Regions from separate parts of the Bacillus sp. ABA4_010 genome, predicted to be linked through region 2. Evidence: riboswitches for the same ligand, from Rfam matches in the RefSeq annotation. Region 2 holds a riboswitch; each other region holds the start of a gene.
The links. Region 2 has a riboswitch for thiamine pyrophosphate ahead of tenI (thiazole tautomerase TenI). Riboswitches for the same ligand answer to the same signal wherever they lie in the genome.

Region 1 (3,544 bases), 1.1 Mb from region 2:
CTTACATCCATCGAAGTGTGATGGTTAGATGACAGCATTCGGTTCCGCCCGCTTTAGAAGATAGTTTTAGTTGGATGCCGTCAGGATTAAAGGATGTGTTCACCGTAGATTGAATACCAGTTGATTTAATCAATTCATCGACTGCTTTTGAATTGGATTGCTGTGCGGCCTTCATAATCTTGGAGTCAAACTCTTTTGATTCGGCCAACTTGTTTAGCAAAATACTTGCATCTTTCATGAGCGTTTGCATGGCGATGGCAGATTGGTTAAATAAAGTCGGATCTACATCTGGATAAGGTCTCACATCTATGGACATAGTCGTGTAAGATAAAGGATGAACAGGTGAATATACGCGGACTGGTTGATGAATAGACACCGGCTCATAATATAGCCAGGAGGCCCCATGAGGATATACATATATATACGGATTCATAAACATCGTAGACTTGCTCCTTCCCTTGATAAAGTTCTTTACACTATACGGAAAAAAGCTTGGCGCTGTGCAGAGTTCGTATGTAGATGGGAAGGGTAAACACGTAAAGAAAAATATTTTTATTGAACATCCCAATTAAATGTGTTAAAAATAATGAAGAGGTTGTCTGAAAAGGAGAAAATTCCCTCTTTTCAAATAACCGTAACAAAATAAATCTACCAAATACATTAATACAGAGATTTTGGTAAACAGTCTGTTTTTATGTAATGGTACACACATTCACCTAATTAAATAGTAATCACCACTAGGGGTGCTTAGAAAAGCTGAGAGAGGCGAATATGCCTTAACCCTTACCACCTGAACTAGGTAATACTAGCGTAGGGAAGCGGTGTTGTAATCCGTTGTATCGCCATCATCGTGTCATGGGTGGATAAATGGAATAATCTACGTTTACAACCGCTTCTTTCTCAAATAGAAGCGGTTTTTTATTTGTTCAAAAGGAGGGATGAACATGGAGAACATCTTGCAACCATTAATTGATCAAGTGGAGGAGCGTCAAGAAGAGCTCATTGATTTGTTGAAAACACTCATTTCGTTTCAAACACCTGCTCCGCCAGCCCGTAATACGGCAGAGGCCCAATCATATGTTGCTTCTTTTTTGAGTAAGCTTGGTTTCGAGATTGATCAATGGGATGTTTATCGAAACGACCCGAATGTAGTAGGTGTATTAAAGGGAGTGAAGCCAGAGAATTATAAAAGTTTAATTGTGAATGGCCATATCGATGTTGCAGAAGTGAGTGAAGAGGAAGAATGGGAAGCGGACCCTTTCATTCCCATTGTAAAGAATGGGGCAGTGATTGGACGCGGTGCAGCAGATATGAAAGGTGGCCTTGCTGGAGCATTGTTTGCGATTCAGCTTCTTCGCGAGGCAGGCATTGAGTTTCCAGGGGACTTGATTTTTCAATCCGTTATTGGCGAAGAGGTAGGAGAAGCAGGAACTCTTCAATGTTGTAAAAGGGGTTATACCGCCGATTTTGCGGTAGTCGTCGATACGAGTGATTTACATATTCAAGGGCAAGGCGGTGTCATTACGGGGTGGATTACAGTCAAAAGTCGCCAAACATTCCATGATGCGACAAGAAGAAGTATGATCCACGCTGGCGGAAATTTATTCGGGGCAAGTGCCATCGAAAAAATGATGAAAGTAATAGAAGGCTTACAGGAGCTTGAGCGTCATTGGGCAGTGACGAAAAGCTATCCGGGCTTTCTTCCAGGAACAAATACTATTAATCCTGCGGTTATTGAAGGGGGCCGGCATGCTGCATTTATTGCGGATGAGTGCCGACTATGGATCACCGTTCATTACTATCCGAACGAGTCGTACGAACAGGTGGCCAAAGAGATTGAAGAACATATCAGTCATGTCGCAAGGGCTGACATTTGGCTAAAAGAAAATCCTCCGATATTTGAATGGGGCGGAACGTCGATGATTGAAGATCGGGGCGAAATCTTTCCGGCGTTGGAAGTCGACCCAAATCATCTAGGTGTTCGCTTGCTAGCAAAGTCACATGAAGAGGTGCTGGACCAGCCTGCTGTGATGGATGTTTCACCGACTGTGACAGATGGAGGCTGGTTAGGGGAAGCGGGGATTCCGACAGCAATTTATGGTCCCGGTGATTTACATAACGCTCATGCCGTCAATGAGCAAATATCCATTGAGCAATTACTGGATTATACGAAAGTGATGCTGCGATTTATTTTCGAATGGACGCATACACAAGCAAAGTAGATGAGCAAGATGTGAGTTTTAAAATGATACTAACAATTAAAGGGGTTTGAAGGTCATGAAATTTAGTGAACGTTTACAGGAAAAACTACAGCCAATTTGGCGTCAAAATCATGCCCATCCATTTGTTCAGGAAATGGGAGCAGGAACACTTGATGAAAAGAAATTTCGCTTTTTTATGGTTCAAGATTATTTATATTTAATTGATTACGCGAAGCTATTTGCTATCGGTGCAGTTAAAGCAAGTGATGTGGAGACGATGGCGAAATTTGCGGGATTGCTCGATGCTACACTGAACGGTGAAATGGCGCTCCATCGTCAATATGCCGCGAAATTTGGCATTACGGAACGAGAGTTGGAAGAAGCGCAGCCCTCCCCGACTACGTTAGCCTATACGCATTATATGCTACATGTCAGCCAAAACGGAACGCTTGCAGAGTTGGTGGCAGCGTTACTGCCTTGCATGTGGAGCTATTGGGAAATTGGAAAAGAACTAAGTCAGCTGCCTGGAGCTCCGGATCACGAACTATATGGGGAGTGGGTGAAAATGTACAGTTCAGAAGAGTTTGGAAGCTTAACGCAATGGTGCATCAATCTTTTGGATGAATTAACAGATGGAAAACGAGAAGAGGAACTCGCTAAGTTAGAAGACATCTTTTTGAACACAACTCGTTTTGAATATATGTTTTGGGATATGTCTTACAACGAGGCGATGTGGCCGGTCCATGAGTAAGGTCGTGTTGGAGTTTAACGATGTGACTTTTCATTATAAAGAAGAAACAAAAGAGCAAATTGTTCACATGTTAGACTCCTTGAACTTCCAGATTGCTGACGGGGAATTCATTAGCATTATCGGGCCAAGCGGATCTGGGAAGAGCACTCTTTTTCGACTGATTACAGGCCTTGAGCAACCCATTTCAGGAGAAATCCGCCTGAATGGTGAGGTTTCTCATAACCGTTCTGGTCGTGTTGGTTATATGCCTCAGCAAGATCTGTTGATGCCATGGCGTACTATTATTGAAAATGCTGCCTTACCGCTCGAGTTAAAAGGGGTCAGGAAAGCTGACGCACACAGGCAAGTGCTGGAGTTGTTAGAGGAGTTTGGCTTAAAAGGGTTCGAATATCGCTATCCGACTGATTTATCAGGGGGAATGAGGCAAAGAGTGTCGTTTTTGCGAACGATTTTGAGTGGGTCGAACATTTTCTTATTAGATGAACCGTTCAGCGCGCTTGATGCGATTACGAAGTTGGCGATGCAAGAATGGCTGTTGGAGCAATGGGAAAAACGAAAAAAAACGATTTTGTTTATTACTCATGATGTCAAT
Region 2 (3,544 bases):
GTGCTTCTGGTGCGCTGCAGCAGCAAATTGTTCAAGGAGCTCCCATTGATGTATTCTTCTCGGCAGCTGAGGATAAATTTACGGACGTCGAGCAACGTGGATTGTTGGATGAGCAGTATCGTACAACGCTTGTTGGCAATGAGCTTGTTTTAATTGTGCCGAAAAATTCAAGTAGTGGAATTCAGTCGTTCTCACAAATAACAAAAGCAGAGCGATTATCAATAGGTACTCCAGAATTTGTTCCAGCTGGCAAGTATGCGAAGCAAACACTCGAACACTTGGAGATTTGGGGCGATGTGCAGGAAAAAGTAGTGTATGCTAAAGATGTTCGTCAAGTGCTCACTTATGTGGAAACGGGAAATGTAGATGCTGGGATGGTTTATCGGACAGATGCTCTTATGTCAGATAAAGTACGCATTGTCGAAACCGCTCATCCCCAATTCCACGATCCGATTGTCTATCCTTTAGGTATTGTAAAAAAAACAGCCTATCGAAAGGAAGCGGCGTTATTTTATCACTATTTGAGCGGACAGACATCCATTGAAGTTTTCCAAAAATATGGATTTAAAAAATTGTAGTAGGAAAACAATCATTCATTTGAATGCTGTATACCGGTTAAATAAACGTTTGTTTAACTGGTATTTTTTATGGGGAAATGGAATGAGTCGATATAGGAAAAAGCCAGAAGATGAAGGATATATCTTAAAGGCAGGAGAAGTATAATAATTAATGATGCGATCATTATTCAACGAAAAGAGGTTAACGGTGCAGTTGCTGAAATATATATTCTTTATCACAGCGGTTGTCGGGCAATTAATGGGAATGGTGCTGCTTTTTATTGATCGACAAAAGGCGGTTATCTTTTTTGTCGTTTATGGACTTGCGTTAGGCTTGCTGCTTGCTGTACTGATTGTTGAAAGAAGAAAAGAGAAAAAGGAGGATGATGAACGTGATTATCGTGACTACTGATTTTGTACCAGGTAAAGAAATTAAAGAACTGAAAGGGTTTGTACGCGGAAGCACTGTGCAGTCCAAGCATATTGGAAGAGATTTAATGGCTGGATTGAAGACGATTGTTGGAGGAGAAATCAAGGAATATACAGACATGATGGATACGGCCCGTCAGCAAGCGATCGGACGTCTTGTTGAGGATGCCCAGCAAAAAGGAGCCAATGCTGTCATTGCTTTACGTCTTGAAACGTCGAATGTTATGCAAAATGCGTCAGAAATTATGGCTTACGGCACGGCTGTGTATGTCGAATAAGAGACGCTTACATTTTAGGTCTTGCCAAAAATAGCAAGTGTGTTATACTAAGGGCGTAAAAAAAATAAATAATTTGAAAATTCACTAGGGGAGTCCATTCGGACTGAGACGGAGCGCATTCGGACCCTTTGAACCTGATCTGGCTTATACCAGCGTAGGGAAGTGGTAACGTAACGATTGAGATAAAATTGTTATATTCAACCCACTCTGCTGGCAGAGTGGGTTTTTATATTGTTTTAGGTGATAAAGGAAGGTCAAAAAATGAAAAAAGTGCCACAGTTTCATGCTGTATCAACAGGAAAACAGCCGATTGATGAATTGATTCAGACTGTTGCTGCCGTTCATCCGAATGTGGATGCGATTCATTTACGGGAAAAGACAAAAACAGCTGCAGAACTCGTTTACATCATAGAAGAGCTGCAGCGAAGCGGGGTTCCTCTTTCTAAAATTATTGTCAATGATCGTGTCGATGTGGCGTGTGCGATGGGAGTACGGGGGGTTCATCTTGCGTATCACAGTTTACCACTTGAGCGAGTGAGAAGCTGTTTTCCAAGCTTGCTTGTCGGAAAATCGGTTCATTCAGTAGAGGAAGCGCAATTAGCGCAGCAACAAGGAGCTGATTACGTGTTTTATGGGCATATATATGCATCGCAATCGAAACAACAAGAGCTGCCTCGAGGGCTTGCTTCGTTGAAAGCAGTGAAGGAAGCTGTGTCAATTCCAGTTGTAGCGATTGGCGGACTTACACATGAAAATGTCCATGAAGTGATTCAAGTAGGAACTGATGGGATTGCGGTGATGTCAGGCGTGTTTATGGCGAACCATCCGGAAGAGCAAGCGAAACGGTATCAAAATGCTTTACAAAAAAGGGGAGGAATGATGTGAATTCGCATTATGATGTCGCCATTGTAGGCGGAGGGATTATTGGCTGTTCGATTGCGTATCAACTGGCAAAAAGTAATGTAAAGGTAGTGGTGTTGGAGCGAAACAAGGTTGGAAGCGAAGCATCCAGCGCCGCTGCCGGCATTTTAGGGGCACAAGCAGAAATTGATGAAGAAGGACCTCTGCTTCAATTGGCGCTGCAAAGTCGTAGGCAGTTTGGTGAGTTGATTCAGGAATTGCGAGAAGAAACTGGAATTGATGCAGAGCTCATTCAAAAAGGGGTATTAAAACCAGCCCGCTCACCTGAAGAAGCAAGACGCCTAAAGGAAAAAGTAAAACATCATCAAACGTGGGATGCGGATGTTACGTGGCTGACATCAAAAGAAGCAATAATGCAAGAGAAAGAACTTTCGCCGTATTTGGAAGGAGCGATGTACATTCCAAACGATGGGCAAGTCAATCCGGTTAAATTAACCGAGGCTTTGGCTCTTGGCGCTTCTTTTTATGGAGCTGTCATTCAAGAGTATTGTCACGTTCAATCCATTGTCGAGAGGAATGGAGAAGTTACAGGGGTTGCCACTACAACTGGCATGATTCACGCAGATAAAGTACTCGTCACGACTGGAGCATGGGCGAAACAGCTCATGCAGCCGTTTATGGCAAACGGTGATGTGTACCCGGTAAAAGGGGAATGTGTATCCGTGCTGACGAAAGAGCGACTGCTCACGAGTACAATTTTTTTAGATGAAGGATTTTATCTCGTTCCGAAAGCAGGTGGTCGGATCATCATTGGGGCAACAAAAATTCCTCGCTCTTTTCATAAAGAGGTGTCGTTAAATGGAATGATGTATTTACTGCAAAAAGCTCAGCAAATTGTCCCTCGCATAGGTGAAACGTTGTTTGAGCGACAGTGGGCAGGACTAAGGCCGCAAACGGATGATGGAATGCCCTATTTAGGTAAGCATGATGAGTATAAAAATCTTTACATGGCGTTTGGTCATTACCGAAACGGAATTTTATTGAGTGCAGCTACCGGAACCTTCATGTCTGATGTTATTCAAGGAAAATCCGTATCAACGTACTTTTTAGAGGCATTCAATCTTCATCGCCATCAGCCAGTTACATAAAAAGTGGGATGCAGGAATTGTGGTCTTGATAGTTGTGCAGAAGAAAAGGAGAGGTGTATGATATGCAACTCATCATTAATGGAGAGAACATTCAAGCAGATGAGAGCATTACAACCGTTCAGCAGTTGCTTGAATGGCATCAGCTTCATCAGCGAGTTGTGATTGTTGAGTTGAATGAAATGATTTTACAAAAGGAAGAACATGTTAATACAATGTTAAAAGATGGAGATCGTATTGAGCTCGTATCATTTGTAGGAGGCGGTTGAACATG
Region 3 (3,544 bases), 1.1 Mb from region 2:
GCATTGCCGTTCCAAACCAGCCAATCATGGCCGCTCCAATTGCCGACGTAATATGGTCATACCCTGGAGCGATATCAGTCGTCAGCGGGCCTAACGTATAAAATGGAGCTTCTTGGCAAATTTCCAACTGTTTATCCATGTTTTCTTTAATCAAATGCATTGGCACATGACCAGGTCCTTCAACCATTACTTGAACATCATGCTTCCAAGCCATTTTGGTGAGTTCCCCGAGCGTTTCCAATTCAGCAAACTGGGCTTCATCATTCGCATCCGCAATCGACCCGGGGCGAAGGCCATCTCCTAATGAAAACGTGACATCATATGCTTTCATAATTTCACAAATTTCTTCAAAATGGGTGTAAAGAAAGTTCTCTTTATGATGTGCGAGGCACCATTGGGCCATAATGGAGCCTCCGCGGGAAACAATTCCTGTCACACGCTTTGCGGTTAACGGAATATATCGAAGAAGAACACCAGCATGAATGGTAAAGTAATCAACCCCTTGTTCTGCTTGTTCAATTAATGTATCGCGAAACACTTCCCACGTTAAATCTTCTGCCACTCCATTTACTTTTTCAAGTGCTTGATAAATTGGGACAGTTCCGACCGGCACTGGCGAATTTCGAATGATCCATTCACGGGTTGTATGGATGTTTTTCCCTGTCGAGAGGTCCATCATCGTGTCGGCTCCCCACCTTGTTGCCCATGTCATCTTTTCCACTTCTTCTTCAATAGAGGATGTAACAGCAGAATTCCCAATATTCGCATTAATCTTTACATGAAAGTTGCGTCCGATAATCATCGGCTCGCTTTCCGGGTGATTGATATTAGACGGAATAACAGCCCTTCCACGCGCTACCTCTGTTCGCACAAACTCAGGCGAAACATGTTCCCGAATGGCGATAAACTCCATTTCCGGTGTAATGATTCCTTTCTTCGCATAGTGCATTTGCGTGACATTATTTCCCCTTCTTGCACGGAGCGGCTGCCGTTTCAGTCCTTGAAAGATATCATTGTTCGCTCGCGGATCGCCGCTTTTGTAGCCATTGTCTTCTGGCTTGACTTCACGGCCTTCATACTCTTCCACATCTCCTCGCTCCAACACCCAATTTTGGCGCATCGGACGAAGCCCTTTTCGAATATCGATTGAATAGTCTGGATCTGTATATGGGCCGCTTGTATCATATACACGCAAAGGGGGATTTTCCTCTTTCCCAAATGATCCAGTTGTCGGACTTAGCGCAATTTCTCGCATCGGAACTTGCAAATCAACCCTTGATCCTTCTACATATACCTTTTTACTCCCTGCAAAACTAGACATGATAGAAAGATTCATGTCGTTCATTGGTTTGTTTACCATCATTCGCTCTCTCCTTTTTAAATGGATTTGACGAAATCTAGTCCGTAAACAGCATGAAAAGCCGGGTCTTGTTTAAAGACCCGGCTGATGTTAGCACAAATATATAATGATATCCATCATTATAGTAGCTTCTAACTTCCCCACGCTGGTATGAACCAGATCAGGTCCTGAGGGTTAAGAAACTTCAGCGCGTTTCTCTCTCAGCCCAACTTATTGGACACCCCTAGTTCAAAATAAATTAAGTTTTGAAAATTACAAATTCACTATAAATCACATTCATATCATTTGTAAAGGAAAATTTTCACTTTCATTCTTAAGTATTCACCTAATCTCCGTTGAAATAGGCAAAAAAACAGATGGTAAAATTAGTAACCATCATATAAGATAGATGAGGAATTGTTACTGCATCATGAATTTAACGATTAGGAGAACGAACATGAACTGGAAAAGAATATTACAGCTTGCCATTCCTTCCATTGCTTCTTTTGCCGCGATGACCGCGACTGGAACGATTAACCTTATTATGGTCGGTCAGCTTGGAGCTCTCGCTATTGCCATTGTAGGTGTGTCTAATATCATTATGTACAATGTATGGGCCTTGTTTTCGGGAATTGGTCATACCGTCAATTATCTTGTCGCTCAAAATTTTGGATCGCATGAAATGAAAAAAGGGGTTGAACGGACACAACTCGCTCTTTATTTTTGTGTAGTTGCCAGCATATTAATTATTGGAACAGGCTTATTTGCTTCAAAAGATATTTTATCTTTGATGGAATCTTCAACGAACTTTGTTAAGCAAGGCGAAGATTATTTAACAATCCGCTTTTTAGCCATGGCGTTTTCTGTTTTCACCTTTGTTTTCCACGGCTTTTTTCGGGGGATTGGTGATGCGAAAACACCAATGGTTACATCCATTATCGGAAATGCCATCATGATTTTCTTCACATATGCCTTGACTTATGGAAATGCTGGCTTTCCTGAAATCGGGCTCGCAGGTGCCGCATGGGCCGTCTTCATTGGAGAAGCAATTATCATGCTTGGATCGGCTTTTGTCTACTTTGTTACCTTGCATAAAAAATACAACACCCGTTCAAAAGCAGTTTGGAATCGAACGGAATCAAAGCTTATCTTTACTGAAAGCTCTAAGTTAGGAATCGAAGAATTTTCAAAAAGCATCGCGATGTTTGTTTTTACCATCTTTGTCGCTCGCTTAGGAACAAACGCCCTCGCTGCCAATGAACTTGCATTAAGTGTCATGAGTTTCGGATTTATGCCAGCCTTTGCCTTCGGTGCGACCGCCACCATCTTAGTCGGTCAAGAAGTCGGGAAAGGAAATCCGCTTCAGGCACGAAGACTTGGAACAGAAACAGCCATCATTGGGAGCATTTTTATTTTAATTCTCGGGGCACTGGAATTTATATTTGCTGACTCTATTGTGAATATGTATACGACAGATGCGAATGTGGCTCATTTGGCTGCTACTCTCATTAAAATCTCGGCGTTTTGGCAAATTTTTGACGCCTTATTTAATTTTTATGCCGGCGGACTGAGAGGAATTGGCGACACGTCTTTTCTTCTTAAATCATCTGTTCTCACCGGTTGGTTAGTGTTCATCCCTCTGACGTATCTTTTTACCTTCATGCTTGGATGGAAAAGCATTGGGGCTTGGATGGCACTTTATACCTTCATTATGGTCCTTGGTGTGACTTTAATGATTCGCTTCTATCGAACAGATTGGACTCAAGTTTCTGTAAAATCTGGCGATGAATCGTCTCATGGTGGCCATGGAGATAACACCGCGGAACCAATTGGCTAAGACATGAAAGAGACATGGGTCTCCATGTCTCTTTCATGTTATATAAATCGATTTCTCTCACTATTTTGGATTACTTTGCTCCATTGCTAAATAGATGACTTTCGCAGCTTGCGCCCTCGTAAGCGAATTTTCCGGCTTAAAAGTTCCGTCTGAATAACCATCTAAAATTCCCGCTTCAGAAACGGCCTCTACTAAACCTGGACGATTCATTTCATAATTATCTTTAAATTTTTCCGGACGACTGACAGGTGATAACTGTAAAGCACGACCAATCATAATTGCCATTTCTTCACGAGTAATCGGTGTATTTGGTTGAAAGCTCGCTCCTACTTCACTTTTCAATAAAAGACCGTGTTGAACCGCTGACT

Region 1: it holds a riboswitch for thiamine pyrophosphate, as region 2 does, so the genes downstream of both, ACXAEO_RS13205 (acetylornithine deacetylase) here and tenI (thiazole tautomerase TenI) in region 2, are expected to answer to the same signal.
Region 3: it holds a riboswitch for thiamine pyrophosphate, as region 2 does, so the genes downstream of both, thiC (phosphomethylpyrimidine synthase ThiC) here and tenI (thiazole tautomerase TenI) in region 2, are expected to answer to the same signal.

What each region holds. Positions count from the first base shown of each region.
Region 1 is NZ_JBSWUN010000003.1:2,418,397-2,421,940, reverse strand. It holds gene ACXAEO_RS13210 (YuzC family spore coat inner layer protein) at 2-439, opposite strand; TPP riboswitch at 730-834, shown strand; gene ACXAEO_RS13205 (acetylornithine deacetylase) at 945-2,222, shown strand; gene tenA (thiaminase II) at 2,278-2,952, shown strand; gene ACXAEO_RS13195 (ABC transporter ATP-binding protein) at 2,945-3,544, shown strand, end outside.
Region 2 is NZ_JBSWUN010000003.1:3,489,894-3,493,437, reverse strand. It holds gene modA (molybdate ABC transporter substrate-binding protein) at 1-578, shown strand, start outside; gene ACXAEO_RS18450 (hypothetical protein) at 730-969, shown strand; gene ACXAEO_RS18445 (YbjQ family protein) at 950-1,264, shown strand; TPP riboswitch at 1,341-1,442, shown strand; gene tenI (thiazole tautomerase TenI) at 1,526-2,149, shown strand; gene thiO (glycine oxidase ThiO) at 2,146-3,273, shown strand; gene thiS (sulfur carrier protein ThiS) at 3,336-3,539, shown strand; gene ACXAEO_RS18425 (thiazole synthase) at 3,536-3,544, shown strand, end outside.
Region 3 is NZ_JBSWUN010000003.1:2,388,192-2,391,735, forward strand. It holds gene thiC (phosphomethylpyrimidine synthase ThiC) at 1-1,360, opposite strand, end outside; TPP riboswitch at 1,481-1,595, opposite strand; gene ACXAEO_RS13065 (MATE family efflux transporter) at 1,797-3,176, shown strand; gene ACXAEO_RS13070 (SpoIID/LytB domain-containing protein) at 3,237-3,544, opposite strand, start outside.